Regions from separate parts of the Paenibacillus sp. WLX1005 genome, predicted to be linked through region 3. Evidence: predicted binding sites of a transcription regulator. Region 3 holds the regulator's gene; each other region holds the start of a gene.
What was found. Region 3 encodes NrdR, which represses ribonucleotide reductase genes. Its sites were predicted from a motif close to AACACNATATATNGTGTT; they were not measured.

Region 1 (10,989 bases), 1.3 Mb from region 3:
CTTCTTCATCGTCCTAACTTCAGCACTGATTCAAGGCACTACCATCTCACCATTAGCGCAAAAGCTAGGTCTGGTCGATAAAACGATTGATCAGCAGCCATCCATTATGGAGCTGGTCGCCACCGGACGAACACACTCGGAGATCAGCCATATGACGTTAACGCCCCAGAGCAAGCTGATCAACCGCCAATTGCAGGAGATCGATCTTCCAGCTAGTGTGTTAATCACCGCCGTGCTACGCAATGAAGATATCATTACTCCGCGCGGCGATACGATGCTGCTACCTGGTGATAAAATTTATCTGCTCGGTCCCAAAGCCAAACGTGAGGATATCCGCCGTCTGTTTACTGGCGACAGCAATCCGTCAGCATCGTAATCTCAACAAAAAAAGCAGTGCTTCCTGTCAATCGAAGCACTGCTTTTTCTCATGGACCTGCATACGATCGTTCCGGCAGCAAAGTCAGCATAACACTCCCTCACTGTGCTGCCATAATCGTCGTGAAATTGTATAGCTATATGCCCAGACCGGTGTTACCCCTGATCCGCGATATTCGCGGCCAGAATGACCGGTCCGCGCGGCTGATCGCCTGTTCCATCTGGCTCCAGCGTAATCGCAATCGTATCATAGTCTTCCGGTTTGAACGTGTAATACATCGCTCCGTTACCGCCTCTTGTTAAGAAGGTACCGGCACTCTGTTTGATATTCCCCTTAATGAGCCATACTTGAAACGCCTGAGTGCCTTCCAATTTAGGCAAGTTGTCAGCCTGTACCAGCAGATGCGTGCCTTTATCATCAATCACAATCGTCGCTAATCCTTGTGCCACAATATCTTTGGCAGCCGGACTGAGCTTGACCGCTTCATTCACGCGCAACCCCTGACTTGGCATGGAGGCAGCTACGATCTGCTGCTGCAGGCTGCCAATCTGGCTGCTGTTCATCGCCAATTGCTGTTGCATATTGTCTAGCTGACCGCGCAGATTCCCCGCATAAACGCCGATCAGAATCGCTGCGGCTACAGCTACAGCTGTTGTTATACGCCAGATCGCACCTCGACTGGTACGTTTCTCCGTCACTTCCGTTGCCGGTTCATTACGACGCTGAGGCAGCGGAGTGACGTTAGATGCTGGCTGTTGTGGTGTATCCAATTCCCCGGTTGGTAGTGTAACTGTCGTTGGTGCTACCGATTCAAACGGCAATCCGAAGGCAGAAGCTTCATGTTCACTGCCTGACTTGGTTTCGGCAAACACTCGATCCAGTACACGGTTTTTCATTCCTTTTGGTGGTACGATAGACTCGGTGACCAGCGGCAGAAAGCCGACCACTTCCCGTAACTCTTCTACGGCAAGGCGGCATTGTTCAGATTGTCTCATATATGCCTCAAATCGCTCCTGTTCTTCCCGATCCAGACCCCCGAGTACATACATCTCGACCATATCCATCCACTCGTTATTGTTGTGCTCGTTACTCATATGCGTTTCCCCCCTTTACCGCTTCAGCAAGCTTACCGTGAAGTTGCCGTATCGCAAGTCTCACCCTGCTTTTGACGGTTCCAAGCGGAATGCTGAATTTCTCGGATACTTCATGTTGCGTCAATCCTTGAAAATAGATCGACTCAATCACTTGTTGCTGTTCTTCACGGAGTTCCATCATGGCTTCACGGATGCGCTCGCGCTCCCAGTTCATCGTGACCTCCTGTTCCACATCAGTCCCGGTATCTGGAAGAACCTGCAACACCTCGTCGCCTACGGCATCGGCCGCTGCGCGTGATGATTTGCGCCGCAGCATGTCTACGGCTATATTACGTGCAATGGTAAACATCCATGTCGAGAGCTTCCCCTGGCCCCGATCATAGCGTTCCGCATGATTCCATACTCTCAAAAATAATTCCTGTACTACCTCTTCCGCTGCCATCGTATCGTGCACAATGCGGTAAGCGAAAGCATATACTGCGCGTTCATAGCGATCATATACTTCTTCCAGAGCTTCGGTGTCCTTGCGGGCAATCCGACGCATCAGTTCTTTGTCGTCCAACAATTCACTCATCCAAGGGCTCCTTTCCCATTCCCCTCTATTATAACGTTCGCACAATAATTTGCGATGGATGACTTTTACGCAATATTATTTTTGCATCCGGTTATCTAAAGGGTGGGCACTGATTTCCATATTGTTGTATTTCAAGCGTAAAAGCAAGATCCGACATCCGTCAGAAAAAACATTTTTCCCAGTGATACTAACAACATACTATAACATCCGCTTATGTAGAACGATGTCGAACAGAGGATGTTACTTTGTCGAATCAACCAATATTTTCATATTCATAAAATTCACTTCCTTAATCTTATATCCAATATTTTGCATTAAATAGGTATTACCCGTTTAATAACACATTGCGGACCTTTTTGCATCACACCATGATATACATATTTGTCTGCTGCCATTATTGTACCCCTCTCATCAGGTAACATCTGTGAGGATTGAGGGTACGTCGTCGTCGGTTTCTCATTTTCATTTTGATAGACATCATTATATCGTGTCTATCCATTACACCAAAGGAGTGTGGGAAGATGTTCAAATCGGTTCTCTCTAAAGTCTGTATCGTGCTCATGGCTGTCGTACTGCTCGTACCTGCCACAGCTGGTGCAGCCGCAACAACCAAAGGTGCTGGCTCCGACCTCCGTGCTGCGCTCGGACAAATTCTCGGTGAGCATGCCCTGCTGGCAATCATCGCTATGCAAAAAGGCATCGATGGCAAAGCTGACTTTGATCAGGCTGCCGCTGCACTGAATGCAAATACGGATGATCTGACAGCTGCGATCGCCTCCGTTTACGGCGATGCTGCGGGTCAAGCGTTCAAACCGATCTGGGCTTCGCATATCGGTTTCTTTGTCGATTATGTCAAAGCAACAGCTGCTAATGATAGTGCAGCCAAACAAAAAGCGAAAGACAATCTGGCTGCGTACAAAGTACAACAAGCCAAGTTCTTCGCTGATGCGAACCCGAATCTGCAACAGGCTGCGCTCGAAGCTGGTCTGGAAGAGCATATCAATATGCTGCTGAAAGCGTTTGACGACTACGTAGCCAAAGATTACACGTCCGTCTACACAACCGCTGATCAAGCGTACAAACATATGTTTATGTTTGGTGATATTTTGAGCGGCGCCATCGAGAAACAATTCCCAGACAAATTTACAAGTGATGCTTCTACTACGCAAGCATCCGATCTGCGTTCCGGTTTAGGCATTGTGCTGGGTGAACACGCGACACTAGCTGTATGGGCAATGCAAAAAGGCATCGACGGTGCACCAGACTTTGATCAGGCTGCTGCCCAATTGAACAAAAACACAGATAAACTGTCTGCTGCGGTCGCTTCCGTATACGGCGATGCTGCGGGTCAATCATTCAAAACAATCTGGGGTTCCCACATCGGCTATTTTGTCGATTATGTCAAAGCGACGGCTACCAATGACAGCACAGCCAAGCAAAAAGCGAAAGACGAATTGGCAGAATACAAAGTGGAACAAGCCAAATTCTTCGCTGATGCCAATCCGAATCTGCAACAAGCAGCGCTGGAAGCTGGTCTCGAAGAACACATCAATATGCTGCTGATGGCATTTGACGATTATGTAGCCAAAAATTACACTGGCGCATACGATCAAGAACGCAAAGCTTACGCCCACATGTTTATGTTTGGCGATATTCTGAGCGAAGCGATCGTGAATCAGTTCCCGACCAAGTTCGGCGGTACAGCTAGCGGCGGTTCCACAACGCCGGGTAGCACTACTACACCGGTAGATCACAGCAACATGCCGGGTATGGACAACTCCTCTTCAGGCAGTACTGGATCAGGCAACACGACAGCTGATGCTAGTCCAGAACTGAAAACAAAAGTGATCCAATTTACACTGAACAGCAAAACGTATATGGTGAATGGCAAATCGGCAACGATGACAACCAAACCGATCGTATACAAAGGCAGTACGTATATTCCGGTTCGTTATCTGGCTGCCAATATTGGTGCCACTATGTCGTACAACAACAAAACCAAAACAACAACGCTCAATACCGGTCAAGATGTGATCGAATTCTGGGCGAACTCTAAAATCTACAAACTCAACAATATGCAGATGAAAGCTGATGCAATGGTCATTTCCAGAGATGGACGCACTCTCGTTCCGGTACGCTGGATCGCGGATACATTTGACTGGAAACTGGGCTATAACAACGGTGTGATTTCTCTGAGCAAAACGTATTAATACCGAATACTGATATCGGCTACTCATATCGATGTACCGAATGAAGAGCAGGAACTCACCGTAAACGATACTTGGACGCCAAGCAGCAGACAGCCTTCCCTACTGGGAGCTGTCTGCTGTTCTTTTGTTGTCTGTCATTCTTTTGGAATGAAATAGGTAGATATGTTCATTATGCTGTGTATGAGCCAAATAGCTGGATATATTCACAGGCTAGATAGCATATTCACTGCATTGCTCACTTGCTTTCCGTTCGATGGACCCATAACCATATATTCATATTCAAAAACAAAGTTGTAACTTTTTTGGTACTATCTGATTAACTACTTAGGAATAGGTTTATACAATACTTAGACAGCATCGTATCGACAAACTATATCGTCCCGATGTTGCAGCGCGCAGCATCATGAAGGGGAAAAATCGAAAATCAGCTGTATCATTCTTAGCTGATGTAAGCGCTATACTGTGGGCGATGTCTGCACATACCGCTATTCTGCACAGCCGAAGAAATCAAATACACATAATTTGCAAAGGGGTAATTCACAATGAAAATGAGAAAATTGCTTGCACCTGTACTGGGACTTTCCTTGATGTTGCCAGCGGCTGGCGCATTTGCTGCCGAAGGCACAACAGCTGACTACAATCCGGAACTGCAAACAAGAGCGATCCAATTCACAATGGGCAGCAAAATGTACATGGTGAACGGCATGTCTAAAAGCATGGCTATTATGCCAGTAGAATACATGGGCACTACATACGTGCCATTGCGCTACCTGGCAGCTAACGCCAACATGAAAGTATCTTACGATGCAATGACAGATACAACATGGTTGGATACAGGTCTGGCTCGCTACGAGTTCTGGACCAAAGGCACAAACGCCAAAGTCTACAAAGTAGACAACATGCGCAAAGGCTTGAACCAACCGATCATCTCCCGTAACGGTCACACACTGGTACCAGTACGCTGGTTCGCTGACCAGTTCGACTGGAACATGTCCTACAGCAACGGCATGATCACACTGACTAAAGTATATTAATCCTACGTCATCGTTTACACCCTTCCGCCACGCGGACGGACGCGGAAGCGGCAGTTCAGGTCAACTAGGGAACACATCGCAGACTCCCTCCTTGCCTCTTCGCAAACGAAGCTATGGATGACCAAAAGGACTTCCTTCACAGGAAGTCCTTTTTTGGCGTTTATCGCGTCCGCTTTGCACCATTCATGGACATGTTGTACACATCTTATTCATTACAGGATACACAATATTGGAAAAGCAGTAGATACCGTCTCCAAAACGATCACTGTTCGCATTTGAATATCGCCATGCTAATTTTTGACTTTTATGCAGTATAGGTGTATACTATGTAATGTTGTTTTTAACCCTCGGTTTTATCCTTCGCAATTTTCCGGGTGCTGCCGGAATCATTTCAAATTTCCTTTCTTTTCTGAACATCCATTGAAATTTGAGTATCTGATTCACACTGGCGCGGTCATCGGAGCCGCAAGGACAAAAGAGAGGTAGGGCTTTTGTTGTTTTGGATTCATCGTATACAGACAGTGACGATTCCATGTACGTTCCATTTGTATACACAAAGCAAGCGAACCAAAACCGTCCCCGTCCACACATTTCACATTCACCGCGCACGGGGTTACGGGTTAACGATAGCTGCAGTTAAGCAGCCATATGACACCGGAGAGCAGACCTACGCAATCTGACTCTGTAACGAAAGCAGTACATTTTGCACCTCAGGCATCCCAACATGCCCCCGCAAAATCCGGCTACATCAATTACACATTGTTGAGCATGAAGCAATTCACATATGGCTCGTAAGCTGCATAACGGCTTATGGCATTACAAGCAAATCAAACATAAGACGCAACACCAGATCCCCGGCAGGACAACCACCACGTTGTCCCACCGGGGATCGTCCAATTTCTAACCCCAATACCCTGCAAATTCAACTCCCCTACCATTTCCATCCCTACACTCCCACCACTTCCTCTCCAAACAAAAAAGGAAGCAACCACCTAATCACTTTAATCCATCCTTTCAAACCAAATACTTATGTATTTCAAACTGCCTTCCCCCACCTCTAAAAGTACATTTTTACAATGATGCAAAAGCAATAAAGTTTGCACCCGCACATAACGAAGGAAAAGAAATAAGGGAAAAGGACGACTTTGGAGGGGCGGGAATCTACAAGTAACTACCCAATCCGTAGATTCCCGCGGCTCCACCGGAGGACGTTCCCTTATTCCTTTCCGAAGTGATGTCCGCACAAAACTCCCCTCCCGCAACTTCCCGCTAAAAAAATGCAAAAAAAGAGACCCCATCATTCGCAGCTGATGAGGTCTAAAAATATAGTAATTCAAAAGGGGTTATTACAGACATCATAACGGATGCATCTTAAAAAAACCTGATAATAACCTTAAAGAAACATTAATTTTATCATTTTAGGTATCTTCCTTTATAATATTGGGCAAAAAAGAACGCCACGGTCGCAGTCCATGGCGTTCAATCTGTTTATATATTCAAAAGGGGTATGCGTTAACTATAGCCACTTTATCTTAAAACTTTATGAACTCAACCTAAAAAAGTTATTAATTTTCTGATTTTATGCCTTTTTTTGCTCAAGAATGACCAGAATGTTCCAATTTACTGCGTACAGAATCGATTTTGTACTGTGCCGAAGTTGGATGATCGCGCCGATCATCGATTTTGACCGCTGTAGACACTCTACCCGCGCCTTGTTCAAAGGGACTTTCATGTAGCGCCTGAATCGCTTTGAATACATCTGCAATATCGCCTTCGATAATGGTACTCATCGGTGTCAGTTGAATCTGAATGCCCTGCTGCTGATCCAATACCCGTTGCATCTGCGCCACATATGAACTCAAGCTCGTACTACCTGTACCGACCGGAATCACGGTCACTTCTGCAATTGCCATCTTGAACTCCTCCTCTATTCCCGCATGTGATTGTATTCTATTCCTGTTTTACCCAAAATCCAACCCTGCTACCAGGCGATACGCTGCTCGTCCTTACGTTCATGCAACATAATGAGACACGCCCATTTTTACTTTTTTGTCAATATATTGTGTCATATCATAGACAACACACCTACATATAGAATACAGTTAACGATTTTTTATTGTACTGTAGCACTCTTTAAACGACCTGTAACGCAAGTGTACCGTCGTTTTTTTAGTATGTATACCGTCTGTATGCCAGCATTCGTCGGAATGAGCTGACTACAAACGCACTCCATTTGATACACGGAAAGGATGATCTACACCTATGACTATTCATCGGTCGATGATGAACCCTGCACATCTGTTAAATCCAGACCATTCGGACGAGAATTCTCTTCCCTTTAGCATCACACCGTCAGAGCATAAGCAGCACCCTATTATGGAGATGGGCGAGCATATTATGTATGGTGAGCATGAATCCACACGCGAGAATGCCAATTTGAATGGAGACAGCTTTTCCGGCAAAATGAGCCGTCTCGGCAGCGAATATTCCAAATATTACACCAAAGAGCGTATTCTGCCTCCCCCTATCGCCGAAGCGGTCAAGCAGAACCGGATCTATATTCATGATCTGGATCATTATGCGCTTGGTACGACTAACTGTATTTTCATCCCGTTTGAACGGTTGCTGCGCGAAGGCTTCAGCAGTGGCAACGGCAGTCTGCGTACGCCCAATTCGATCATGACAGCGATGGCACAGGTGGCGATTATTTTCCAATGTCAGCAAAATTCGCAATACGGCGGAGTCGCTGCTAACAAGCTCGATTACGATCTGGCACCGTACGTTACCCGCTCATTCCGCAAGCATCTGCGCAAAGGGCTGCGTTATCTCGGTGAATGGATCGCCGCACGTAATGCCGATCTGCATCCAGTCACTTCCACGGCATCGCTACATACCGAGCACAACGAACAGCCAACAACCACATGTTCCGTTGGAGATGAGCATTCGGTTGCCGAGATGGAGCAGATGATCGCCTGCACACATATGAATGACAGTGAATTGGCGCTAAGCTATCCGCTGGCGTACCGATATGCCATGGAAGAGACGCGCAATGAGACGTTTCAGGCGGCAGAGAGTCTCGTTCACAATCTGAATACGATGTCGAGTCGAGGCGGTGGACAGATTCCATTTACAAGTATCAACTATGGGACATGTACGTCACCGGAAGGTCGACTGGTCGTGGAAAGCCTGCTGGCGGCGACAGTACGTGGGCTGGGCAATGGCGAGACGCCTATTTTCCCGATCCAAATCTTCAAATGTAAGCAGGGTGTGAACCAGCAGCCTGGTGATCCTAATTATGATCTATTTCTAAAAGCGATCGATTGCACGTCGCGCCGATTGTATCCGAACTTTGCCAATCTGGATGCGCCGCTGAACTGCGAATATCTCATAGAAGGCGATCCTGATACGGAGTTTGCCACTATGGGCTGCCGCACCCGCGTCGTGGCTGACCGATTTGGACGGAATCATCTATCCGGTAAAGGCAATTTATCCTTTAATACGATCAATCTGGTGAAGTTGGGGCTAGATTACGGGATGATGGATCAAGATCAGGCGGATGAACAAGGCTTTTACCAGGCGCTGGATGAATGTATGCAATTGGCGGCGGAAGGGCTGTTGCATCGATTCCGCATTCAAGCGGTACAACCTGCCAAAGCATCTGACTTTATGATGCGAGAAGGCGTCTGGGAAGGCGGCAATGAACTCGCCCCGGATGATATGGTCGGCGAATTGCTCAAGCATGGTACGCTATCTATCGGCTTTATCGGACTAGCGGAATGTATGTATGCTCTGTATGGTGTGCATCATGGCGCAGATGATCACATCCATGCCAAAGCGCTACAAGTTATTCGTCATATGCGCAATGTGTGCGATCAACTGAGTGAGCAGCACAATCTGAACTTCTCGCTGATGGCAACACCAGCAGAAGGATTATCCGGCAAATTCGTCGCTATCGACCGTGAACGGTATGGCAGCATCGCAGGAGTGACTGATCGGGAATATTACACCAACTCGTTTCATATTCCGGTCTACCACAATATTCAAGCTGCTGACAAAATCCGGCTGGAAGCTCCGTTTCATGAGCTGTGCAATGCTGGTGCTATCTCATATATCGAGCTGGATGGCAACGCCCGGCAAAATCATGCAGCGCTGGCGCGAATTGTGCAATATGCGCTGTCACAGCAGATCAGTTATTTTAGCATTAATCATCCGGTAGATCGCTGCACTGCCTGTGGGTATGAAGGGATCATCGGCTCCCATTGCCCATCCTGCGGTGAATCGGAGCAGCAAGTGCACATCGCCCGTCTGCGCCGGGTAACCGGTTATTTGACGGGCGATTATCAGACGCGCTTCAATCCTGCCAAACAGGCGGAAGTTCGCGACCGGCTCAAGCATCGCTGATGTGTATGCACATTTGCGGGTATATTCCAGAGTCGATTAATGAAGGACACGGTATGCGAGCAGTCGTATTTATTAGCGGTTGTCGTCATGCCTGTCCGGGCTGCTTCAGTCCGCATACATGGTCATTTACCGCCGGGGAACCTTTTACCGCTTCGTTGCAACAGGAATTGATCGACGGCATGGCGCGCAATCCCCTGCTAGATGGGTTGACTATTGCAGGTGGTGATCCATTTTTTTCCGCGGGTGAGGTGGCGGGATTTGTAGAGAAGGTTCGCGCTCAATTGCCACAACTGTCGATCTGGATCTATAGCGGATTTACATGGGAAGAAATCTTTTTGCAACAGTCCCCAAAATATTTGAAACTTCTCTCTCTATGCGACGTATTGATTGATGGAAGATTCGAGAAATCGCTACGCGATGTGTCACTGCCTTACCGTGGCAGTAGCAATCAGCGAGTGATCGATGTGCAGCAGAGTATAGATCAGCGGCACGTTATTCTGTGGAATCATCCGGTACGATTGTGATATCAATCGGTCGACACGCCACTTAATAAAAAGATAATCACAAGCAATATTTTCTACTTTTTCAAAATTTTATTGCACAAAATATTGACTTATGCGATTAAATTGCATATGATTTGATCAAAGTAGTCAATAAGCTGCTTCAATCACGACAATCCGGTGTTATATATAATCAGTAACACTTCAAACCGTACACTAATTTCATAAACCTATTCCTGTTAAAGGGGAGTAGCTGTACAGGCAACGTCGTCATTACGGGTGAATAACCCCGGCTTTGCTTGGCAATGGATCAGAAACCTGAACTTCATTGTTAGCGAGACCTTTACCACAAAATTGGTGAAGACTCGCTATCTTTTGGGAGACCTTTACCTTTGTGGTAAAGGTCTCTTTTTATATAGAGGCTGCTAGTGGCCGTTAACAACAATTTATTTTTAGGAGGAGTCTTATGGATGCAGCATTATTGTTAGAGTATGGCTGGGTACTGCTCGTACTGGTCGCGCTGGAGGGTTTGCTCGCTGCCGATAACGCGCTCGTGCTGGCGATTATGGTTAAGCACTTACCAGATGAGCAACGCAAAAAGGCATTGTTCTACGGTTTGTTCGGGGCATTCGTGTTCCGCTTTGCTTCCCTGTTTATTATCTCGTTCCTCGTTGACGTATGGCAGGTGCAGGCGATTGGTGCCCTTTATCTGTTGTACATTTCCATCAACCATATCGTCCGGCATGTATTCGCCAAGCCGAAGACGGATGAAGCGGCTGACGACAAAGGGCCAGCTGCCA
Region 2 (10,989 bases), 730 kb from region 3:
CGGTCGAAATACCTTGATCCACATGCTGCTGAACTTCCGCAATCAGATCCAGTACTTTGAACTGATCCATCTGATACGCGGATTTGTAATAGAAGAAGTTATCTTGCTGCATATACGGCATTGGGTAGTACGTTGTCGAGTTCGCATACGTACGAGTCTCAATTTGTTCAACGATTGGCATTACGCTGGAAGTCGCATTTTGGATGTACGAAATGCTTGCGGTCGGCGCAATTGCCAGACGGTACGCATGGTACAGACCGTGTTTCATTACATCAGCTTTCAGGTTTTGCCAGTCAGCTGGTGTAGGGATGGTCATGCTACCGAACAATTGTTGTACGCGTGCTGTCGTTGGACGGTAGTCAGTAGACAGGTAACGGTCGAAGTAGACGCCGCTAGCATAGTCGGATTTCTCGAAGTCCATGAACGTTTGACCGGCTTCGCGCGCGATCTCCATACTTTTCTCCAGCGAGTAGAAGTTCATCATCATGAAGAATGTACGAACGAAATCTTTGGCTTCGTCACTTTCATAAGCGATTTTGTTCTTCGCCAGATAGCCATGCAGGTTCATGACGCCAAGACCGACGGAACGCATCTCACGGTTTGCTTTGGCTACGCCCGGTGCATTCGCAATGTTGGTCATATCGCTGACAGCGGTCAGACCCATGATGCCTTCGTGTACGGATTCGCGGATTTTGCCTAGCTCCATCACGTTAACGATATTCAGGGAACCGAGGTTACAGCTAATATCGCGGCGGATGATGTCGTCTACGCCATAATCTTTAATTTCGGTTGTCTCCTGCAATTGGAAAATCTCGGTGCACAGGTTGGACATTTTCACCGAACCGATACTGTTCAGCGCGTGGAATTTGTTGGCGTTACTTTTGTTCATAATATAAGGATAGCCGGATTCCAGCTGGATACTTGCAATCTTAGTCAGCATGTCGCGTGCGCTCATGATGACTTTCTTTTTCACACGATCATCTGCCAGCAGTGTATCGTACATCTCGTCGATGTTCATGTCGTCCAGATGTTTGCCGTATGCTTTGTATACGCTATATGGAGCGAATACGTGCAGCAGTTCGTTGTCCGCCGCCAGTTTGTAGAAACGGTTAGGCACGATCAGTCCGATCGACAGTGTTTTCAGACGCGTACGCTCGTCGGCGTTGATCTTTTTGCTATCGAGGAACTCTAGGATATCCCAGCCGAAGATGTTGTAGTATGCAGCACCGGAGCCTTTACGTTGACCCATTTGATCGGCATAGGAGAACGCATCTTCCATCAGCTTCAGTACTGGCATGATGCCTTTGGCTGCACCTTCCACGCCTTTGATCGGCTCACCGCGTCCGCGCAGCTTGGAGAGGTTGACCGCTACACCGCCGCCGATTTTGGACAGCTGCATGCATGTATTCAGTACATAGTTGATCGAATTGAGGGAATCGTCCATTTCCAGCAGGAAGCACGATACCATCTCACCGCGACGGCTTTTCCCAGCATTCAGGAATGTCGGGGTTGCCGGTTGCAGACGCTGCTCCATCATAGAACGTGCCAGCGTCTTGGCGTTGTCAGCGTTACCGCGACCGAGATGCAGAGCGACTACAGCGACACGATCTGCATAATGCTCCAGATATTGTGCGCGATCGTTCGTTTTTACCGCATAGTCTTTGTAGAATTTGGAGGCTGCCATATAGGAAGGAAATTGGAAGTTGTAGCTGTGTGTAATCTCGTACACCTCTTCTACATCTTGTGCACCATAGTGGAGGTACATATCCTCATAATAGTCGTTGTCGATCATGTAGCGTACTTTGGACGTTGTGTCCGCGAAGCTCATGCTCTTCTCGTCAACTTCCTTCATATATTCCAGAACCGCTTCTTTATCTTTATCCAAACGGAAAAAACCGTTATCGTCGCGTTGCATCAATAGGTTGTTCAATTCAATATGCCGCAATTTTTTCTACCTCCTGTACGAATCGTTGTGCATCTCCTGTCGTGCCGGACAGTTCAAATTTGTATACGATGGGAACGTTGTAAAGTGCTGAGATCAGATCAGCGCTTTTGCCAAAGTTGTCACCCCAGTTGCGATTGCCGCTCGCTGCTACGCCGAGCATACGGTTATGGTTTCTTTCCAGAAAATGAGTCACCCGTTCCGGAATCTGACCGAAGCCAGTCGTGTAGGTGACCAATACAAAAGGTTCATTCAGTTGCAGCGCTTCTTCAATCTGTACCGCCTGCACTGATGCATGTTTCAATTTTCCGATAAACCGCCGTACATTGCCCGTCTTGGAATCGTACGCAATCAGCATGGGATGACATCTCCTTTTCAACTCAATATGTAGTATAGGTGTGCTGTACAGCTCAGCTTCCTCATCACCGGTAACAACCCGCTGAATTGCTGATTCCCCACTGTGTCAGCCGCTCTTACAAAGCATTACCCATATATTGTCCCCTAAAACATCCGTTCATCAATATATGGGAGATGTTTTTGAGTGTATACCCTATATATTGTGTTGTCAATAGCGTACGAAAGCACGAAACGTAAGTGCTCACGTGATGATTTGCAGCACTTTTCCCTTTAAAAACAAGAACTATTCAGCACATATGCATCGTTGTGACTGCCGGTATGTCGTCAAAAAAATAAACTGCTTGACATACTATATATGGTTTGTTCCTTCCACCGTTTTGTCTATCATTTCCAAAACAAGAAACGTAGTCGGAACGATAACATTTTTGGACACTCAAGTATAAAACTTTACTGCTTTCGATCTAAAAAAGCAAATGAAATTTACCTCATTTTAAGAAAGTTCATAATTGAAAAAGCTTGCAACAATCTTTTTGATTTCTTGATGTCATATCGGTGCGAATGTTGCAATTGCAGATTTGTTAATGTACCGCCATTTGGGAGCGGATTCAGAAGCTTGTCTTGAAATGATGAGGATGAAAACAATCATTTTGCGATGAGAGGTGTTGTATTTGTGAATAGGATACTGAGAAGTCAGCATGGCGAGTCACGTTTCTTCTATAGAAGTCATGATTGTAGGATTGCGAGCGCAAACACTGGTATTAGGTAGGATATTTTGCTTGCGCAAAAATCACTTTTTATTGAACCCTGTGTTTGGAGGGCGCAAACACTTGAGCAGTAAGATATTTTGCTTGCGCAAAAATCACTTTTTATTGAACCCCGTGTTTGGAGGGCGCAAACACTTGAGCAGTAAGATATTTTGCTCTCGCAAAAATCACTTTTTCATTGAACCTCGTGTTTGGAGGGCGCAAACACTTGAATCAAAATATTTGATAGGATGTTTGTTATGTGTTTATTTTGGTGCTGTACTAAGTGCGCGAAGGTAGGCGGTATACGGTTGGATCGATGTATAGATTATTTTTATGAGTACGGTACAAGGTACTGTCTTCACTTAAAGCCTACTTTACAACCCGGAATAATTGATCATACACTGTGTTCAATCCTTCATGACTCATTATTTTAATATTCATTTGTTTAACGTTCATTTAATTATTGTTGAATGGTATCCACTTTGTTATTGCTGTACTTGTACAATCTCCAATCAGGCTCTACTCCATCTACTACGGATGTTCGTTAGCGATCAATATATAGGAGGATATCTCGTCATGACACAATCGGATTTTGAATTGCTGGCGGAGGCGGATTGGTATTTCCGCAAAATGGTACGCAAGTTTGTGAAGGAGCGTGATCGGATTACGATTGATGGCATTACGCTACCGGGAATGTTTATTTTGCACAAGATTATTGAAGATGGTGAGCAGCGGCTTGGCGATCTGGCGGAGGAGCTGGATTTTACGTCCGGGGCGATTACAGCGGTAAGTGACAAGCTGGAGAAACGGCAACTCGCGATTCGTCGACGATTGCCGGAAGATCGTCGTACGGTGCTACTGACGGTAACGGAGCAAGGTCGCACCTTCTATGAACGACATCGCAATATCGGTGCGGCGTGTACGACGCTCCTCTTTGGCGAACATAGTCAGGAGGAGCTGCAACAGCAGATTACGCGGTACCGTGAGATGACCGAGCGACTGAATGGCTTTTCACAAGCGATTCTGGAGCTGGCAGCAGCCAATGGTCAGCAGGACGAAGTAGACACACAAGTGGCAGAAGTGGCATCTATGTCCGCTTCGGTAGCACAGACGGGATCGACGCAGGCAGCAAGTTCTCATCCAACTGGAAAAGATACAGCTGGTACTGGCAACTATACAGCGACACCGGATCAGCAACAGCCAGATGCAGCAGACCAAACGACACCTCCTTCGCATGAAGCGACAACGCAGCAGGATCAATCGCACACGCCGGATAAGCGCAAGACACCGAAGACGAAACCTCGTTTTCTCAGTTATTGAGCAATATAGCTTTGGTAGCTGTTACGTTATTTTCCTAACGATGCTTACACATTGACCTTTAAAGGAGAGATTGCATTATGGGACATCCTAGCATTTATCCAACAGGCACGACGTTGTACAACCCGGACAAAGCGGCAAGTGGGTACACGATTTATCAGGCGGCGGATACAGGGGCGCTCTTGATTGATATGAGCGGACGCGAAGTGCGGCTGTGGCAGGGGTTACGCGGCTTTCCGAACAAAATTTTGCCCGGTGGTCATGTGCTTGGCAGTACGGCTCAACGCGATCCACGATATTCGTTTCAGGATGAGGCGGATCTAGTACAGGTGGATTGGGATGGCAATATCGTTTGGCGCTTCAACGGTTATGAGTATATCGAAGACCCAGACAATGAACCGCAATGGATGGCACGCGCCCACCATGACTATCAGCGCGAAGGCAGCCCGGTTGGCTACTACTCGCCCGGTCAGGAGCCGAAGACCGAAGGCGGCAATACGCTGATCCTTGTCCATAAAAATGTACATCATCCCGACATCTCCGATAAGGAACTACTGGACGACGCTATTATCGAGGTGGATGCACAGGGCAACATTGTGTGGGAATGGGTGTGCAGTGAGCATTTTGAGGAATTGGGCTTTGATGCAGCGGCACGGGAAACGTTGTACCGTGATCCGAATACGCGCTATTTTGGCGAAGCTTCCGGAGCAGGTGACTGGATGCATATCAATTCGATGTCGCTCGTTGGACCGAACAAATTTTACGATGCCGGAGATGAGCGCTTCCACCCAAACAATATTATCTGGGATGCGCGGGAGACGAATATTATTGCCATTATCGACAAAGCGACAGGCAAGATCGTCTGGCAACTTGGACCGGATTATTCATCACCAGAACTGGAGCATATCGGCTGGATTATCGGACAGCATCACGCCCATATCATCCCGAAAGGATTGCCGGGTGAAGGCAATCTGCTCGTCTTCGATAACGGCGGCTGGGGCGGTTATGGCGAACCCAATCCATCGTCACCAGACGGGGTCAAACATGCGTTACGTGATTATTCGCGTGTACTGGAGATCAATCCGGTCACATTGGAAATTGAATGGCAGTTTACACCGACCGAGGCAGGCTTTACTGCGCCGCTCGATTCGTATCAATTTTACAGCCCGTATATTAGTTCGGCACAGCGTCTGGCAAATGGCAATACGCTGATCACCGAAGGCGCGGACGGGCGCATTCTGGAAGTGACTGCACAGCATGAACTGGTATGGGAATACATCTCCCCTTACAAAAATAAACGCAATTCCAATATGGTGTATCGAGCCTACAGAGTTCCATATGAATGGATTCCGCAATTACAGCTGCCAGTAGAACAGCCTATTGAACGACTGGATGTAGCAACCTTCCGAGTACCAGGTGCAGCACCTGCGGGACGGCTGGAGGAAGATGTGGTAGCTGTTGCGGGTACGCAGGAATATGGAGATGGCGCATTCTGCGTCGCGGATATTAACGAACGTCCGCGTACTGGGGAGGCGGAGGCATGATCATCTCTCTCTTCTCTTCGCTCCGCCGTCGACGTGCTGGATTCAAAGGCTGGTCTGTCACGCTATCCCTGCTCCTGCTCATGTTACCATTACTCGCAGGTTGTGCACCCGGCTCCAATGGGTCGCAGCAGGTGAGCGCTGATGGCAAGCTGACACTGAATATCGCGGATACACTATCCAATCCTGTATTCCGTATCGCCAAAACAAAAGGATTCTTCGATAAACAAGGAATTGATGCGAATATCATTACATTCGCTACACCAGCAGAAGGTATTAATTCACTCTTCATCAAGCAATCGGATGTCGCATTTGGCGCAGATTATCCTGTGCTCAATGCAGTCAGCAAAGGCGCGTACTCCATCATCGCCTCGACTGGCACAGGAACGGACGCAAATGCCGCCCAGTGGAAATTGTTCGCACGCTCCGATATTACCGAGCCGTCTCAGTTAAAAGGGAAAAAGGTGAGCTTCTTACGCGGAACCTTTTTGCCGTATCTGTGGGAGCTGTATCTAACGGAAAATGGGCTGGCAGCTACTGATGTGGAGCAGATCGGTCAAGGCGGGTTTGACGAAGCATATGTAGCACTACAAAAGGGCGATATCGATGCTGCGTGGGTCACCAATGCCGCCATGCTGTCTAAGTTTGAAAAGCTGGACGGTGTGCATGAACTGAGTGATATGTCCAAAACGAGTCTACGGCTCGCTTCCGGCATGGTCGCGCCGAATGAACTGCTGCAAAACCATCCCGAAGCGGTCAAAGGGCTATTGACTGCGATCAACGAAGCGCAGCAGTTCATCGACGAGAATCCAGAGGAAACGGCGGATATTCTCTACAAAGAAGTGAAGCAACCGCGTGAATCGACGCTTGAGGATTTGAAAACCAATGCGTGGGAGCTGGGCTTCACACCAGCCGCCTACGAAAGTCTGGAAAAGCAAAAGGAATATATGGTGCGCACAGGCGTGATCAAAGCCGACTTCAAGCTGGATGACAAGCTGAATCTGACTGCCCTAGAGCAGGCACTGCCGGACTCGGTAACTTATAAAAAGCAATAACAAGCCTGTACGCTACACAATAAGATGGCTCTACAGCAAGTAACAAGAACAATGTACAAAATAAGCAATAGTAGCGATTCAACGATGTAAGACAAGGAGCAGAACCGAAGTAACACAGACAGCAACATTTTGTGCAACAAACCACCAGCATGAATATCAATATCAGATCAGATAGCAAACAACTGCAAAATGTATGCGACGCTTGCTCAACTTATTTTATCGTCAAAGGAGGCTCAACGATTATGCCCCTTCCCTTCTCTCGTAAGACGCTGTCGGCTTCATCGCCTACCGCCCCCATCTCGTCTGCTGCGGCTGTGCCGCCGAATGATTCTGTAGCAGGCAGTAGTACGATTACGATCCGTGAGCTGGACAAAAGTTATACGCCTCGCGCCGGTGACGTGCATTATGTGCTCAAACATATTGATCTGACCGTGCGCAGCGGGGAATGCTTTATCCTGCTCGGTCCGAGTGGCTGTGGTAAGTCGACGCTGCTCAACATGATCGCTGGTTTTATATCCAAATCGTCCGGTACGCTGCAAATCGGCGACCGTGATATCGACAAGCCCGGCAGTGATCGGGCAGTCGTATTTCAGCAGGCAGATGCGTCCTTATTTCCATGGCTCACAGTTCGGCAAAATGTCGAGTTCGGATTAAAAATGAAAAAAGTACCACGCGCGCAGCGCCGGGAAACTTCTGATCATTATTTGCAAATGGTTGGATTATCAGCACATGCAGACAAGTATCCGGGCGAATTGTCCGGCGGTATGAAGCAGCGCGTGCAATTGGCGCGGGTGTTGACCAATGACTCGGATATTTTGCTAATGGATGAGCCGTTTGGTGCGCTGGATGCGATGACTCGGCGGACGATGCAGCGCGAGCTGGTTAACATCTGGCGGCAGACGGGTAAGACGATTATTTTCGTAACGCATGATATTCAAGAGGCGGTGCTGCTCGGTCAGCGGGTAGGTATTATGTCCGAAGGTCCCTCTGCCCGTATCGCTGAGCTGTACGATATTCCGCTGGAATATCCACGCGATCCGTCATTGCCGGAATTTTATGAACATTTGCGGCATATCCAATCCCATTTTGATGAATAACAGGCAGGTGATCTGATGACCACTCATATATTGAATCTTCTTTCGCGAAAATGGATTAGTGTGCCGCTACTGATCGTATTGGTGGTATTGATCTGGCAGGTAGCGGCATGGCAGTATGGTCCAGAGATTGTACCCGGTCCGCTGGAAACGTGGAATGGCGCGGTTGAGCTGGCAGTGGACGGCTCGTTATGGCAGTATATCGGGATCAGCTTTTACCGGGTGATTAGCGGCTGGCTGCTAGGCAGTCTGATCGCCATCCCGCTCGGGCTAATCATTGGCAAAGTGCGCATCATTCGTATCTTCGCAGAACCGGCGCTACATTTTATCCGCTTTATCCCGCCGATTGCGTTCATTACGCTGTTTCTCGTCTGGTTCGGCATCGGTGAGCAGTCCAAGATCGCGCTCATCACATATGCAACGCTATTCATTGTGGTGATGAATACGCTGACTGGCGTACTGGCGGTGCAGGAGGATAAAATCCGTGCCGCCCGCAGTATGGGCGCGTCGGAGTGGCAAATTCTGCTGCATGTGATGATTCCATCGGCGGTGCCCTATATATTTACCGGCATTCGGCTCGCAATGGGCACATCCTATATGGCGATTATCGGGGCGGAAATGATCGCCGCCAACGAAGGGGTTGGCTTTCTGATCTGGAATGCACGGCTGTACTTCCGTACCGACTGGATCTTCGTTGGGCTAATCTGCCTTGGCATCATGGGCTTTACGACAGATCGGATTGTGCAATGGCTGGGGCGATTGTTTCTATCTCGTTACGGTCTGGTCGATGCCAGCCCTGTGCGCCGCGCTTAACTAATATGTATCTCTTCATCTGTATGTGCCTCTATGTGCCGCAGCCTGCTAAGATCGAGGCTGTGGTTTTGCTTGCTTCCCTTTTATTTTCTAATGACGTGAGTGATCGTACATAGCGGACATATAGATCAGGATTATCTTTCCAAATTCTATAATTTTAAATAAATACCATATAATGTATAATAAAAAAGCAATATGAAAGCGTATACAAAAAAGGAGGAATTTGATGTTTCATTGGATTGGCAAATGTATTCTACTCGCAGCGCTGGTGATCGCAGGCTTTGCTTCACCGGGTCTTGTGAGTAACGTCTCTGCTGCTGCCCCTTCGGTAGGTTCGGTTCCCGCTTCATCCATTCCCGCTCCAACGGGTAGTGGCGTGATGACCTTCAAGCTGCTGAATGCAACCAATGGCGCTTATTCGGACAGTCAGGTGTACTGGGGCATTCTCGGTATCAATCCGGCGACCAAGCAATGGAGCTACTTGACCAGCTTTGGCGAGCTGCGCCCAATCTCTGCGGCGCTGAATGATGCTTCTGGTCATCTGACCAAAAATGGTGTCAATTACGCCAACATTTACAGCACAATCGCCCAGAAGGAATGGGTGAGTCTGCCGAAAATGGATTCTGGTCGCATGTTCATCTGCGTTGGCTCTCCCTGTTATATCAAAACGTACAACGACGGCTTTGCTGGACCGGATATTAACAATCCGTCCGATCCGAATCTGAATGTGTATTTTGATTTTGTGGAGTTTACGGTAAATGATTCCGGGTATCATGGCAATACGACGCGTGTAGATGGATTCGGCTTTCCGCTGCAACATCGTCTGGTGAATCGTGCGGGCAACTATGATCGTACCGTGGGCGAACAGGAATCGGAAACACGGGCGAGTATTTTTAGCAAGTATAAGAGTGAAGTACCCACCGCGTTCAAAGGGCTGGCAGATGTGCAAGCGCCGTACCGCATCGTAGCGCCGATTCACGGTTCGTTCAAAGCAGGTGGGGCGAATGCGAATTATTTTGCCGGCTATGCGAATTATACGACGCAGGAGATTCTGCTCTGTAATGGAGCGTTGCAGGAATCACCTGGCATTTGCTCGGCGATCAATCGGCATGTGTATAGCAATCAGGCGGATTGGAACAATGTAGCGGCGTATTACAAAGCGGCTCCGGCGAATTATTACGCGAAGTTCTGGCATGATCATAGTATTGGCGGGCTGGCGTATGGGTTTGCTTATGATGATTATAATCAGCAGGCGGCTTATCTTGAGGTGGGCGATCCGAAAGGGTTGATTGTTCGAGTGGGCTGGTAGATGTTCATTGTTTGCTAGTTTTTAAGTTTGGCATGTAAATGACTGAAGAGGTGGTTGTGCAGCAAGCACTCCGAAAAGGAATACGGGAACGGACTCCGGTGGAGCTACGAGAATCTACGGATTAGGATTGCATGTAGATTCTCGCACCTCCAAAGTCGTCCTTTTCCCGTATTTCCTTTTCTCCGTTACGTGCGAGTTGCAACATATTTAATAATACAAAAACGTAGAGTCAACATGAATATTCCAGATGGTTTTTAAAATAATGATTATGTATGGTGTAGTAAACCAGCTCGATATAATGTCCTGATTTTTTAAGGAACATATCGAGCTGATCTTGTTGTATTTATGGAATTGCTTCTATTATTAGCAAGCATGTACGAATACAGCAAAAGGCAAACCAGTGCGTACTGATTTGCCTTTTAGGATTACATATATTGTGCTTCGCTGTCTAAATCCCTACGGTGCTAGATATATGCTAGATAATCAATCTATTCTTTCCTGCATCTCCATAATGACCTGTACCCCTAAAAGCTATACCAGATCCTTCTCCAGCACAATCTTGAATGACCCTCGTGCATCGGTAAATGTATCTACAATATCAAAGCCATACTGAATATTCAGCAGCAGCATATTGCGCCAGCGATTCATTGTTTTCGTCTGAACTTTGCGGTATCCAGACTGGCGCAGATGATTGTGCTGCATGTCCATTAGCATTGATGCGATGCCTTGCTTACGATAATTGGGATCGACACCTCCAAGCCAGCTATAGAACGTATTCTGATCCTCCATTAACGGATAGCCGATTTTGTAGCCGA
Region 3 (10,989 bases):
TCGTCGACCGCACACCTATCTCTATGTGATCGCTTTTATCCTGCTGTACTTGGTTTATTATCTGATCAATCTACCTACCACATGGTCTTCGCTCATTGCGGTCTTGATGATTCTGTCCATGTCCTTGTCTTACCGTGCGCCTGTAGGGACATTGTTATTGTTTACCTTTGTTTATCTGGTATTGCAGACGATTGTGAATGCGCTGGGAGTGGAGATATTTTTCGATCTCTTCTCGTATTCTGTCGAGACACCATACGAGGTCATCCGTAGCAATTATGTCGGTTCATTCAAACTCATTGTATTCTCATTCTTAGTCATGTTAATGCTAGTACAACTCATTCGTTTACTGGCACATCGCCGCAATTACCCACTGCCACAACGATACTATTTGCTATTTTTGATCATCCCTTTATTATCTGTATGGCAGATCAACATGCAGTATATGTACAGCATTCGCAATGGATATTATGTTGTATCCGTGTTGGGATTGCTTTTTTTAAATGTATTTATCGTGTACCTATTCAATACGCTGATGGAACGGTTTCGGCTAATTGGACAGAATAGCGACTTACAGCGACAAATGGATTATCAGGATGCCAATTATGAGAAAACCGTTCATGCGTTTAAGGATATCAAGCGCATCATTCACGATACGAATCAGCATATGCTCTATATCGAAGAATGTGTACGCCGTCAAGAACCACAAGCAGCGCTGGAGCATATCCGCATTACACTAGGCAAAGTTGAAGAAACGTATCACCGCGTCAATACGGGCAATCTAGTCATTGATGCACTGGTCAGCAACACACTCAGCATTGCCAAATCCAACGGAGTCCGCACCGATACCCGGTTGCGATTGCATACGCCGGAGCTGCACATCGAGCGATATGATCTGTGTATTGTACTTGGCAATTTGCTCGATAATGCGATAGAAGCAAGCAAACAGGTGCGTCTTGCGGAAGATCGTCATCTGTCGATCAAGATTCATTCCAGCGAATCGGCGTTGTACATCCATATTGCCAATCATACCGATCGTCAGATTGAGGATTGGGATAGTAGTAAGCGCCAAGATGGATATCACGGTCTGGGCTTGACGAATATTTCGCGAATTTGCGAGAAGTATGGCGGTCATATGACGATGGAGTTTCACAATAAGCAGGTGGATCATATGGTTGTACTGCCTTTTTATGATGTCTGATCATAACGATGCAATAGAGTTGTATCCTTATATTCATGTACGTTCATATTGCTACCCAAATGTGTCGTTCAGGGGTGCTGATGGTCGTTTCAGCCCATCTTCTACTCTACTGTCCGCTTTGCAGTTATGCTGAGGATGTGTTCAAGAGAAACCATCATACTTCATAACGAAAAGGGGAATACCAATGAAACGTTCTACTCAGCGCATCATGAGTTCCGTCCTGCTCAGCGGTCTGCTACTGACTACCGTAACACCTGCGGGAGCAGCGACATCCACGGCTTCCACTACTACGGCGGCGCAGACGGCAGTATCTACCACAGCTACTAGCACTAACAAAGCAGCACAGCCTTCCGCAGCATTACAAGCTCGTGCACAGAAGCTAGCAAACAGCATGCTGGAGCAATATGGGATGAGCGGAATGCAATATGCGATTATGGATCATGGTCAGATTGTATTATCCGGCAGTGCGGGCGTAAATGACCGCAAAAGCAAACAGAAAATCACGAGCACCGACATGTTCGGTATCGGCTCCACTAGCAAAATGTATGTGACTGCTGCTACGATGCTACTAGCAGACGAAGGCAAAATCGATATCGACAAGCCACTGATCCAATACCTGCCGAACTTCAGTATGGCGGATGAGCGTTATCGCCAAATTACACCACGTATGCTGATGGATCATTCATCCGGCTTTTATGGCAGTCATTATGGCAACAGTATCATGTTCAACGACAACAATACGATCAACTATGATAGCCTACTGGACAATATGAAAACGGAAAAGCTAAAAGCCAATCCAGGTGCATTCTCCGTCTATTCCAATGATAGCTTCCAGATGCTAGAGAAGCTGGTCGAGCAAGTCGGCGGGATGCCGTACAGCCAGTTTGTCCGCGAGAAATTTAGCGAGCCGCTCAATCTACAATCGACCGCAACTCCGTTGGATGCATTTGACCGCAAAAAATTGGTAAAAACGTACAGTTCACCGGACAGTGTGAATGCCTTACCAGTGGAAAATACGAATATGCTCGGCACCGGTGGATTGTATGCCAGCGCTGAAGACATTGTTCGTTTTGCCGAAGTATTGACTGGTCAACGTACGGATATTCTGTCCAAAGAAGCGACCGACGAGATGGCAAAACCACAATATCGCAACGGCATCTGGGTGCCGGAAACGTCTAATATTTTCAACTATGGGCTTGGCTGGGATGCGATGAATCTCTCTCCATTTGACCGGTATGGTCTGAAAGCAATGACCAAAGGCGGCGATACGATTCTGTATCACTCTTCCCTCGTTACGATTCCGGGCGAGCGATTGAGTATGGCAGTCACTTCGGCTGGTGGTTCGTCGATATTTGATCAGGCGTATGCCACTACTGTGATGCTGGATCTGTTACAAGAAAAAGGCAGCATCAAAAAAATCCTGCCTGATCAACAGATCGACAAGCCTGCTAGTACGGTAGCAATGCCTGCGGAAATGAAGCAATACGCTGGTCTATATGCCGTAACTGGTGAAACATTCAACGTCGCATTCAGCAATAACAAACTGCATGTTGCCGCACAAATGTCTGGGCTTGTGCCAGAACAGGATTATATCTACGCTGGCAAAGGCAAATTCCGCAGCGAAGACGGCTCGGCTACCGTGAGCTTTGAGAAGCAAACCAATGGATTGACGTATATGAAGCTGGATGGCTATCTCAATCTGCCAAACCTCAGCCAATCGCATATGGTCATGTATATCGGACAAAAGCTACCTGTGCAAAAACTCGACAAATCGGTTCAACAAGCATGGGCGAAACGCGATGGCAAAACGTATTACAATGTCGATGAATTGATTCAATCGGTCTTTTACAGCGCTCCGTCGGTATTGACCAAAACGATCACGCTCGATAACAGCAAAAGCTATGCGATGGCAACCAAAATCGTGGACAGCAATCACAGTGTGAATACTTTGCAAATTCCAGTGATGAACGGTCGCGATACCTTTGATCTTGAATTCTACACCAAGCAAAAGAAAGAGTACGTCAAATCGACCACACAATCGTACATTAACGAGGACAACATCGATACACTGCCAGACAAGGCTTCTTCCGTTGTAACGCTGCCAGCTGATCATGTAGCTACATGGTTCAATATTGGCAAAGACACTGCTGGCAAAAAGCTTAGTGTCGATATCCCAACCAAAGGCGGATTCGTTGTATACACAGCGGACGGACAATTGTATTACTCGTCCATCAATAGTGGCAACAAACAAGTAACCTTGCCGGAAGGCGGCAAAATCGTATTAGGTGCCTCCGCCAATGCCGTTTTCAAATTACAGATCAAACAATAACGTTTATACGGTTGTATATGTCCTCAAATCGTATGCAACTCTCTATTGCACTACAATCATAAATCAACAAAAAGCATCATAAAAAAAGCATCATAAAAAAGCATCACTGCACGAATTCTCACATGAGATTCGTGACAGCGATGCTTTTTTGTTGCTATTGTCCTGATGAATGATACAATGATCAGTCCCGTTCGATATCTTCCATATCTCGACGTGTTTCGGATGCCGAAGAATTCGATTCGTGCTTGCGGATCGGCTTCTTGTCGCTCTTTGGTTCATCGCTCAGCAAGCCTTGCAATTCTTTCATAAACATGTTGATGTCCTTGAACTGGCGGTATACCGAGGCAAAGCGCACGTATGCTACTTCATCGACCGGATACAGCTGTTCCATCACCAGTTCGCCGACAGCGCGACTTTCCACTTCTGCGAGCGCAGTAGCGTACAGACTCTTCTCGACTTCGGATACGATTGCATCCAGCTGATCTACCGATACGGGACGCTTCTCGCAGGCGCGGATCAGACCGCGCAGCAGCTTGTCTCGACTGAACTCTTCACGGCTGCCGTCTTTTTTGATCACGATCAGAGGGGTCACTTCCACCATCTCAAACGTGGTAAACCGGCGGCTACAGCTTTCGCATTCCCGTCTCCGACGAATCGACTTGTTGTCGTTTGCCGGGCGGGAATCCAGCACCTTGGTGCCATTGTGACCACAGTAGGGGCATTTCACCGCTGTGTCACCTTCCTTTCATCACAAATGCTTCTTTGGCTTGTTGGATTGCGTGTCATGATACTTGTACAGTTTTGTGTTGGTTTGTGGATGCCTGTTGTGGGCTGCGTATGCTGCATCTATCGTTCGTCTGCTGCATTGATTTTGGGAACACTGATCCAATGAGGATCGTCAAATCTCATACTCTGACTTAGAACTCATCATACAGCTTTGTATATTGCTTATAATAATATAATACACGCTGGACGTAATGTCTCGTTTCGCCGTAAGGAATATCTTTGGCATCTTCCAGCGTACCGTCCCATTTGCCGGATTTGATCCAGCTTTTGACGTTGCCGGGTCCGGCATTATACGCGGCGATGACCGCGATCTTGTTACCGCCGAACTGCTGCATCAGGTTGTTGATATACCATGTGCCTAGCTCGATATTCGGATCCACATCATGCTTGACTGAATCCAGTGTCACATCGCTCAGATGTGCCTTTTCCATCGCCCATTTGGCAGTGTCAGGCATGAGCTGCATCAGACCGAGCGCTCCCTTCTTCGATTCCATACTAGGCTGGTAATTCGTTTCAACCCGAATGATTGACGCGATCAGAAAGGGATCGACCTGATACGCCGCAGCATGGGCACGAATCTCATCCTTATATTGAATTGGATATACCAGTCCCATCCAGCGTGTGTTGAACAGCACCAGCAATAATACGATGACGAACAAGGGCAGCAGTACACGCTTGCGGATCAGCATAGTTTTGAGCTTGCTCATCATAATGCCTTGCCATTCCAGAACTGTTGTAGCTGCGCCTCTGTCTGCTGCCAAGTACCGCTGTTGTCAATCACGATATCAGCAAGCTGCTTTTTCTGTTCAATATCCATCTGTGCCGCCAGTCGCAGCGCCGCTTGTTCTGCATCCAGCGTATCCCGCTGCATCAATCGCTGTAGCTGCACCTCTCGCGGTACGTAGACGACCATAATGTCTTCAAATGTATATGCACCCTTGGATTCATACAGTAGCGGGATATCCGCGATTACTAGACGCTGCGGATTCTGTGCTTCCAGTTGTGCAACCCGACTGTAAATTAACTCCCGAATCGCTGGATGGGTAATGCCTTCCAATGCTTGCCGTTCCTCAGGATGTGCGAAAATATGTGCACCCAGACGTTTGCGATCCAGCGTCCCGTCAGCCAGTAACATCTCTGCGCCAAAACGCTGACTCACCTGCTGAAGCACTGGATGTCCGGGCATCATCACTTCGCGCGCGATCTGATCCGCATCGACTAGCGCCGCCCCTTGCTGTACGAGCCATGACGCCACCGAGCTTTTGCCAGTGGCGATTCCTCCGGTTAACCCTATATTCATGGCTTCACCTCAACTATTCACACGTGTCGGCAACGGCTGGCATACTGGGCAATAATGCGTGCCTCTGCCACCAACAACGGTTTTCTCAATCAATGTTCCACATTCATGACAAGGTTGCGCCTTGCGTCCGTAGATCCGCAGACTGTGCTGGAACATCCCCATTTCGCCCTGTCCGTTCACATACGATTTGATCGAAGAGCCGCCTGCGGCAACCGCATCGTTCAATGTCGATACAATCGCTTCATGCAGTCGGATCAGCTGCTCCTCGTTCAGGTTACCCGCAATACTTTCCGGGTGGATACCGGCGCGGAACAGTGCTTCATCGACATAGATATTGCCGATTCCGACAACATACGCCTGATTGAGCAGCACCGGCTTGATCATCGTTTTACGTTTGCCCATAATCTGGATAAACTGCTCAGTGGTAAAGTCCGGGTCAAGCGGCTCTTTGCCCAGCTGCATGAGTGGCTTGGACTCCATATCCTCACCCGTTTTGAACAGGTGCATCGTTCCGAATTGGCGTACATCCTTGTAACGCAGCTCTGTTCCATCAGTAAAATGGAAAATGACATGCGTATGCTTTTCCACAGGTTCGTCCTGAGGATAGACACCGTAACGCCCTTCCATCCGCAAATGGGAAACCATAACTAGTCCATCCATAATGATACGCAAAAATTTACCACGACGTTCTACAGTCTCAATCGTATGTCCCTGCAATTCCAATGCAAATTGCTGCGGATCATCCGGTCGCTGGACAATACGCGGCAGGGAGACGGTTACCCGTTCAATCTGTTTGCCGGGGATCAGTGTGTTTAGTGTGCGTCTGACAGTTTCTACTTCCGGCAATTCCGGCATAAGTGTTCACCTTTCCTTTATCACTATAGTTATGACGATCCTGTACATGCGAATCATCTTATTTGGCTTCGTACCAGTTAGCGCCATAGCTAACGTCTGCTTTGAGCGGTACGCTTAGCTTGAGCGCATCCTTCATCACCTGTGGCACCAGTGTTTTCATTTGCTCCAATTCATCGGCTGGCACTTCGAATACCAATTCATCATGCACCTGTAGCAGCATCCGGCTGTTCAGCCCTTGCTCGGTCAAGGCACGATCCATATGCACCATCGCCAGCTTGATAATATCGGCAGCAGTTCCTTGAATCGGTGTATTCATCGCAGTACGCTCAGCAAAGGAGCGCAGATTGAAGTTAGATGACCGAATCTCTGGCAAGTAGCGACGACGTTCCAGCATCGTTTTGACGTAGCCGTTCTTCTTCGCTTCGCCGACAATATCGTCCATATACTGGCGGACACCGCCAAATACGTCAAAGTATTGATTGATAAATTCACTTGCTTCTTTGCGCGTAATTCCCAGATTTTGCGACAATCCATAATCGCTAATGCCGTATACGATTCCGAAGTTGACCGCCTTCGCAGAACGGCGCATATTGCCGTCCACTTCATCCTCGCTCACGCCGAATACGTCCATCGCGGTCTTCGTATGAATATCCATATCGTGGACAAACGCATCTTTCAACCCCGGATCATTCGAAATGTCTGCCAGTACACGCAGCTCAATCTGCGAATAATCGGCTGCCAGAATAGACCATCCCTGCTGCGAAGGCACGAATACTTTGCGCAGCTTGCGTCCTTCTTCGAGGCGGATCGGGATATTTTGCAAATTTGGATATTGGCTGGACAGTCGTCCGGTTGCTGTAATCGTCTGGCGGAAGTACGTATGCACTTTGCCGGATTTGGGATGAATCTCCTTCAGCAGACCTTCCACATACGTCGATTGCAGCTTCGCAATCTGACGGTAGATCAAGATGTACTGCACAATATCGTGATACGGCGCCAGTTCCTCCAATACATCTGCACTGGTGGAATAGCCAGTTTTGGTTTTCTTTTTCACAGGCAGACCGAGACGATCAAATAGAATCTCGCCCAGTTGCTTCGGCGAATTCAAGTTGAACTCGGTGCCTGCCATTTCGTAAATTTGCGATACGAGCTGGCTAATCTTCTGCTCAAATTCCTTACCTAGCGCACGCAGCTCGTCTGTATTCACAGCAACGCCCTGCTTTTCCATATCCGCGAGAATACGGGATAACGGCATCTCTAGATCGTTGAACAGCGGAGTCATCTCGTTCTGCTCTAGCTGTTCACGCTGCAAAGGCACAAGCTGACGAATCGTATGCGCTTTGAGTGCCATATGATGACTCAGCACATCCTGCTCTGGCACTTTGTACTTGGCACCTTTGCCGAATACATGCTCATCGTCCGCGAGCAGCGGCAGACCGTATTTGCCCGCCAGTGCGCTCAGACTTTGACCAGATTCGGTCGGATCGAGCAGATAGGCAGCAATCTGAATATCGAACGATGCTCCGGCAAATGCGATATCGTCCCAGTACAGCACCAGATCGGCGCGATGCAGATCGTGACCATTTTTGGAAATGGAGCTATCGGCAAGCCATGTGCGAATTGCAGCAGCAGCTTCACTTTTCAATGTGTCTGGGGTCAGGAAGTAATAATTGTCCGGCGTAGCAAATAAAATGCCGACTAGCTCCGCATGATGCGGATTGTCGCCATGACTCTCGACATGCACAACGTCTACTGTATCCAACACCTGCTCCAGTTCAGCGGTGTTATTCTCGTCGATGATAACGACATGTAATTCCGGTGCCTGAATCACTTCCATACTGTCCAGATCGAGATCATCCAGCGTAGCATCCGGGTGAGCAGCGACATCATTCAGATTCAGACGTTGCAGAATCGATTTGAATTCCAGCTTTTGCAGAGCGGACACGGCGGTTGCTGCCTGAATACCGTTGTATTGCATACTATCCCAACCTGCTTCAAACGGCACTTCACGGAAAATAGTCGCCAGCTCCTTGCTCAGACGCGCATCGTCCGCATGAGTTTCGACTTTTTCCTTCATTTTGCCTTTTAGCTGATCGGTATTGTTCAGTACTTCTTCAACGGTACCAAACTGGTGTAGCAGCTTGAGCGCGGTCTTCTCACCGACACCAGGGATACCAGGAATATTATCGGACGCATCGCCCATCAGACCTTTTAGATCGATAATCTGGGCAGGGGTCAAGCCGTAGCGCTCCTGCACTTCAGCAGGACCATATGGCTCAATTTCGCTGACGCCTTTGCGAGTTAAAGCAATCTTCACATGCTCTGATGCAAGCTGTAGCATATCCTTATCACCGCTAATGATCAGCACATTGCAGCCTTTTTGCTCAGCTTGAAGAGACAATGTGCCGATAATATCGTCGGCTTCGTAGCCTTCCAGCTGATAATGGGAAATGCCGAACGCAGTCAGCAAATCTTTGAGCAACGGGAACTGCTCGGATAGCTCTGGCGGTGTCTTTTGGCGTCCGCCTTTGTAGTCTTCATAGCTGCTATGACGAAAAGTAATCTTGCCCGCGTCAAAGGCGACCATCACATGGGTCGGCTGCTCTTCTTCCAATAAGCGCAACAGCATATTTGTAAATCCATACACCGCATTCGTGTGCATACCGGATGAAGTCGTCATCGGCTGCTGCATCGCGAAAAAGGCGCGGTAAATGATACTATTTCCATCTATTAACATGAATTTTTCCATAGTTCCTCCTGTAGTCGACACGTACACCGGGATGGTATTCCATGACTGAAAAGTCGTCACCAATCTCTCTCTTCTATGATACCACAAGGGCTTCCGTTCCAAAACAAAAGCACCGGAAACTTGTCCGGTGCTTGCGGAAGAAACAGGCTGTTATGCAGTTCATTCATCATGAGTCTCTAACTATTCAGATCGGGACGCTTGCCGGTGACGAGGTACACGACGCTCTCGGCGATATTGGTTGCATGGTCGGCGATACGCTCAATGTATCGTCCAGTCAGATTCAGCAGCATGACCTGCGGACCATCTGCTCCGTTATCCTTCATATGCTCATGCAGTTCGCGGATCATACCGCTATACAGATGATCCACCTGATCATCATCGACGCCGACTTTGTGCGCCAGATCGGTATTTTCATCCAGATACGAGCGAATCGAATCCTGCGTCATCTGGACAACAATGTCCGCCATTTGCGGAATATCCTTGAGCGGTTTGATCAGCTCGGCACCTTGCAGTCGCAGCGTAACTTTGGCTACATCCAGTGCCAGATCGCCCATGCGCTCCAGATCGCTGGAGATTTTGAATGCGACGATAATACGGCGCAAATCCTTCGCTACCGGCTGCTGCGTAACGATCAGGCGCGAGCCGATATCCATAACCTTTTCTTCCAGTTCATTCAGACGGTAATCGTTATCCACGACCTGCTTCGCCTGCGTGATGTTTTTGTTTTGCAATGATTGCACCGCTTCCTGCAATGCGTCGACTACATGATCACCCATTGCTGTGAGTAGATCGCGGAGTTCGTACAGGCTGTCGTCAAATCCTTTCCGGTTGGGCATACATGATCCTCCTATTAACTTGTTCAAATGTCCACTGGCAGTTGCCGGGTGGCAGGTATTAGCCGAAACGCCCGGAAATGTAATCCTCTGTACGCGAATCCGTCGGATTGGAGAACATCTCTGTCGTATCGGTTGACTCCACCACTTCACCGTTCAGGAAAAAGGCGGTCTGATCGGAAATACGTGCTGCCTGGTGCATATTGTGCGTCACCATCACAATCGTATACTCCTTTTTCAAATCCTGCGTCAGCTCCTCAATCTTGAGCGTGGAGATCGGGTCCAGCGCGGACGTCGCTTCATCCATCAGCAGAATATCGGGCTGACCGGCAATCGCACGGGCGATACAAAGACGTTGCTGTTGACCGCCTGATAGACTGAAGGCGGATTTCTTGAGGTAATCCTTCACTTCTTCCCACAATGCGGATTGGCGCAGACTGCGCTCTACAATATTGTCCAGCTCGGCTTTGGATTTGACGCCGTGCAGACGCGGACCGTAGGCGACATTCTCATAAATCGATTTTGGAAATGGATTCGGCTGCTGGAATACCATACCGACCTGCTGACGCAGACTTTCTACTTCCACATCGTCTCCATAAATGTCAGAACCGGCAATTTCTACTTTGCCTTCAATGCGTGTACCGGGGATCATATCGTTCATCCGGTTCAACGTGCGCAGCAGCGTCGACTTCCCACAACCGGATGGACCGATAAAGGCAGTGACTGCTTTTTCTTTAATATTCAATGCAATATTTTTAAGAGCATGATGCTTCTCATAGTACAAGTTCAATTGTTCGATGCGAATAATGTCTGACACAAGGTCACACTCCCCTAATTCTCTATTCATACCTATCGACATCCCTGTGGATGCCAGCATCTATAAATCATACGGGATATTTGTAAACCGAGAACTTTTGAATTGTAAAGGCAATGTAAAAA

Region 1: a site for NrdR is predicted at 7,338-7,355, ahead of ACE3MZ_RS02070 (anaerobic ribonucleoside triphosphate reductase). Genes of this name have one in related genera too.
Region 2: a site for NrdR is predicted at 2,489-2,506, ahead of nrdI (class Ib ribonucleoside-diphosphate reductase assembly flavoprotein NrdI). Genes of this name have one in related genera too.

What each region holds. Positions count from the first base shown of each region.
Region 1 is NZ_CP176756.1:494,175-505,163, reverse strand. It holds gene ACE3MZ_RS02100 (potassium/proton antiporter) at 1-376, shown strand, start outside; gene ACE3MZ_RS02095 (anti-sigma factor domain-containing protein) at 532-1,470, opposite strand; gene ACE3MZ_RS02090 (RNA polymerase sigma factor) at 1,463-2,044, opposite strand; gene ACE3MZ_RS02085 (stalk domain-containing protein) at 2,566-4,254, shown strand; gene ACE3MZ_RS02080 (stalk domain-containing protein) at 4,797-5,288, shown strand; gene ACE3MZ_RS02075 (MTH1187 family thiamine-binding protein) at 6,884-7,201, opposite strand; gene ACE3MZ_RS02070 (anaerobic ribonucleoside triphosphate reductase) at 7,551-9,689, shown strand; gene nrdG (anaerobic ribonucleoside-triphosphate reductase activating protein) at 9,695-10,213, shown strand; gene ACE3MZ_RS02060 (TerC family protein) at 10,656-10,989, shown strand, end outside.
Region 2 is NZ_CP176756.1:1,010,270-1,021,258, reverse strand. It holds gene nrdE (class 1b ribonucleoside-diphosphate reductase subunit alpha) at 1-1,945, opposite strand, end outside; gene nrdI (class Ib ribonucleoside-diphosphate reductase assembly flavoprotein NrdI) at 1,932-2,300, opposite strand; gene ACE3MZ_RS04470 (MarR family winged helix-turn-helix transcriptional regulator) at 3,622-4,365, shown strand; gene ACE3MZ_RS04465 (aryl-sulfate sulfotransferase) at 4,443-5,906, shown strand; gene ACE3MZ_RS04460 (ABC transporter substrate-binding protein) at 5,903-6,958, shown strand; gene ACE3MZ_RS04455 (ABC transporter ATP-binding protein) at 7,201-8,055, shown strand; gene ACE3MZ_RS04450 (ABC transporter permease) at 8,071-8,865, shown strand; gene ACE3MZ_RS04445 (glycoside hydrolase family 64 protein) at 9,092-10,174, shown strand; gene ACE3MZ_RS04440 (GNAT family N-acetyltransferase) at 10,706-10,989, opposite strand, start outside.
Region 3 is NZ_CP176756.1:1,745,037-1,756,025, reverse strand. It holds gene ACE3MZ_RS07620 (GHKL domain-containing protein) at 1-1,198, shown strand, start outside; gene ACE3MZ_RS07615 (serine hydrolase domain-containing protein) at 1,383-3,527, shown strand; gene nrdR (transcriptional regulator NrdR) at 3,709-4,254, opposite strand; gene ACE3MZ_RS07605 (lytic transglycosylase domain-containing protein) at 4,445-5,020, opposite strand; gene coaE (dephospho-CoA kinase) at 5,020-5,613, opposite strand; gene mutM (DNA-formamidopyrimidine glycosylase) at 5,623-6,468, opposite strand; gene polA (DNA polymerase I) at 6,527-9,217, opposite strand; gene phoU (phosphate signaling complex protein PhoU) at 9,394-10,053, opposite strand; gene pstB (phosphate ABC transporter ATP-binding protein PstB) at 10,112-10,897, opposite strand.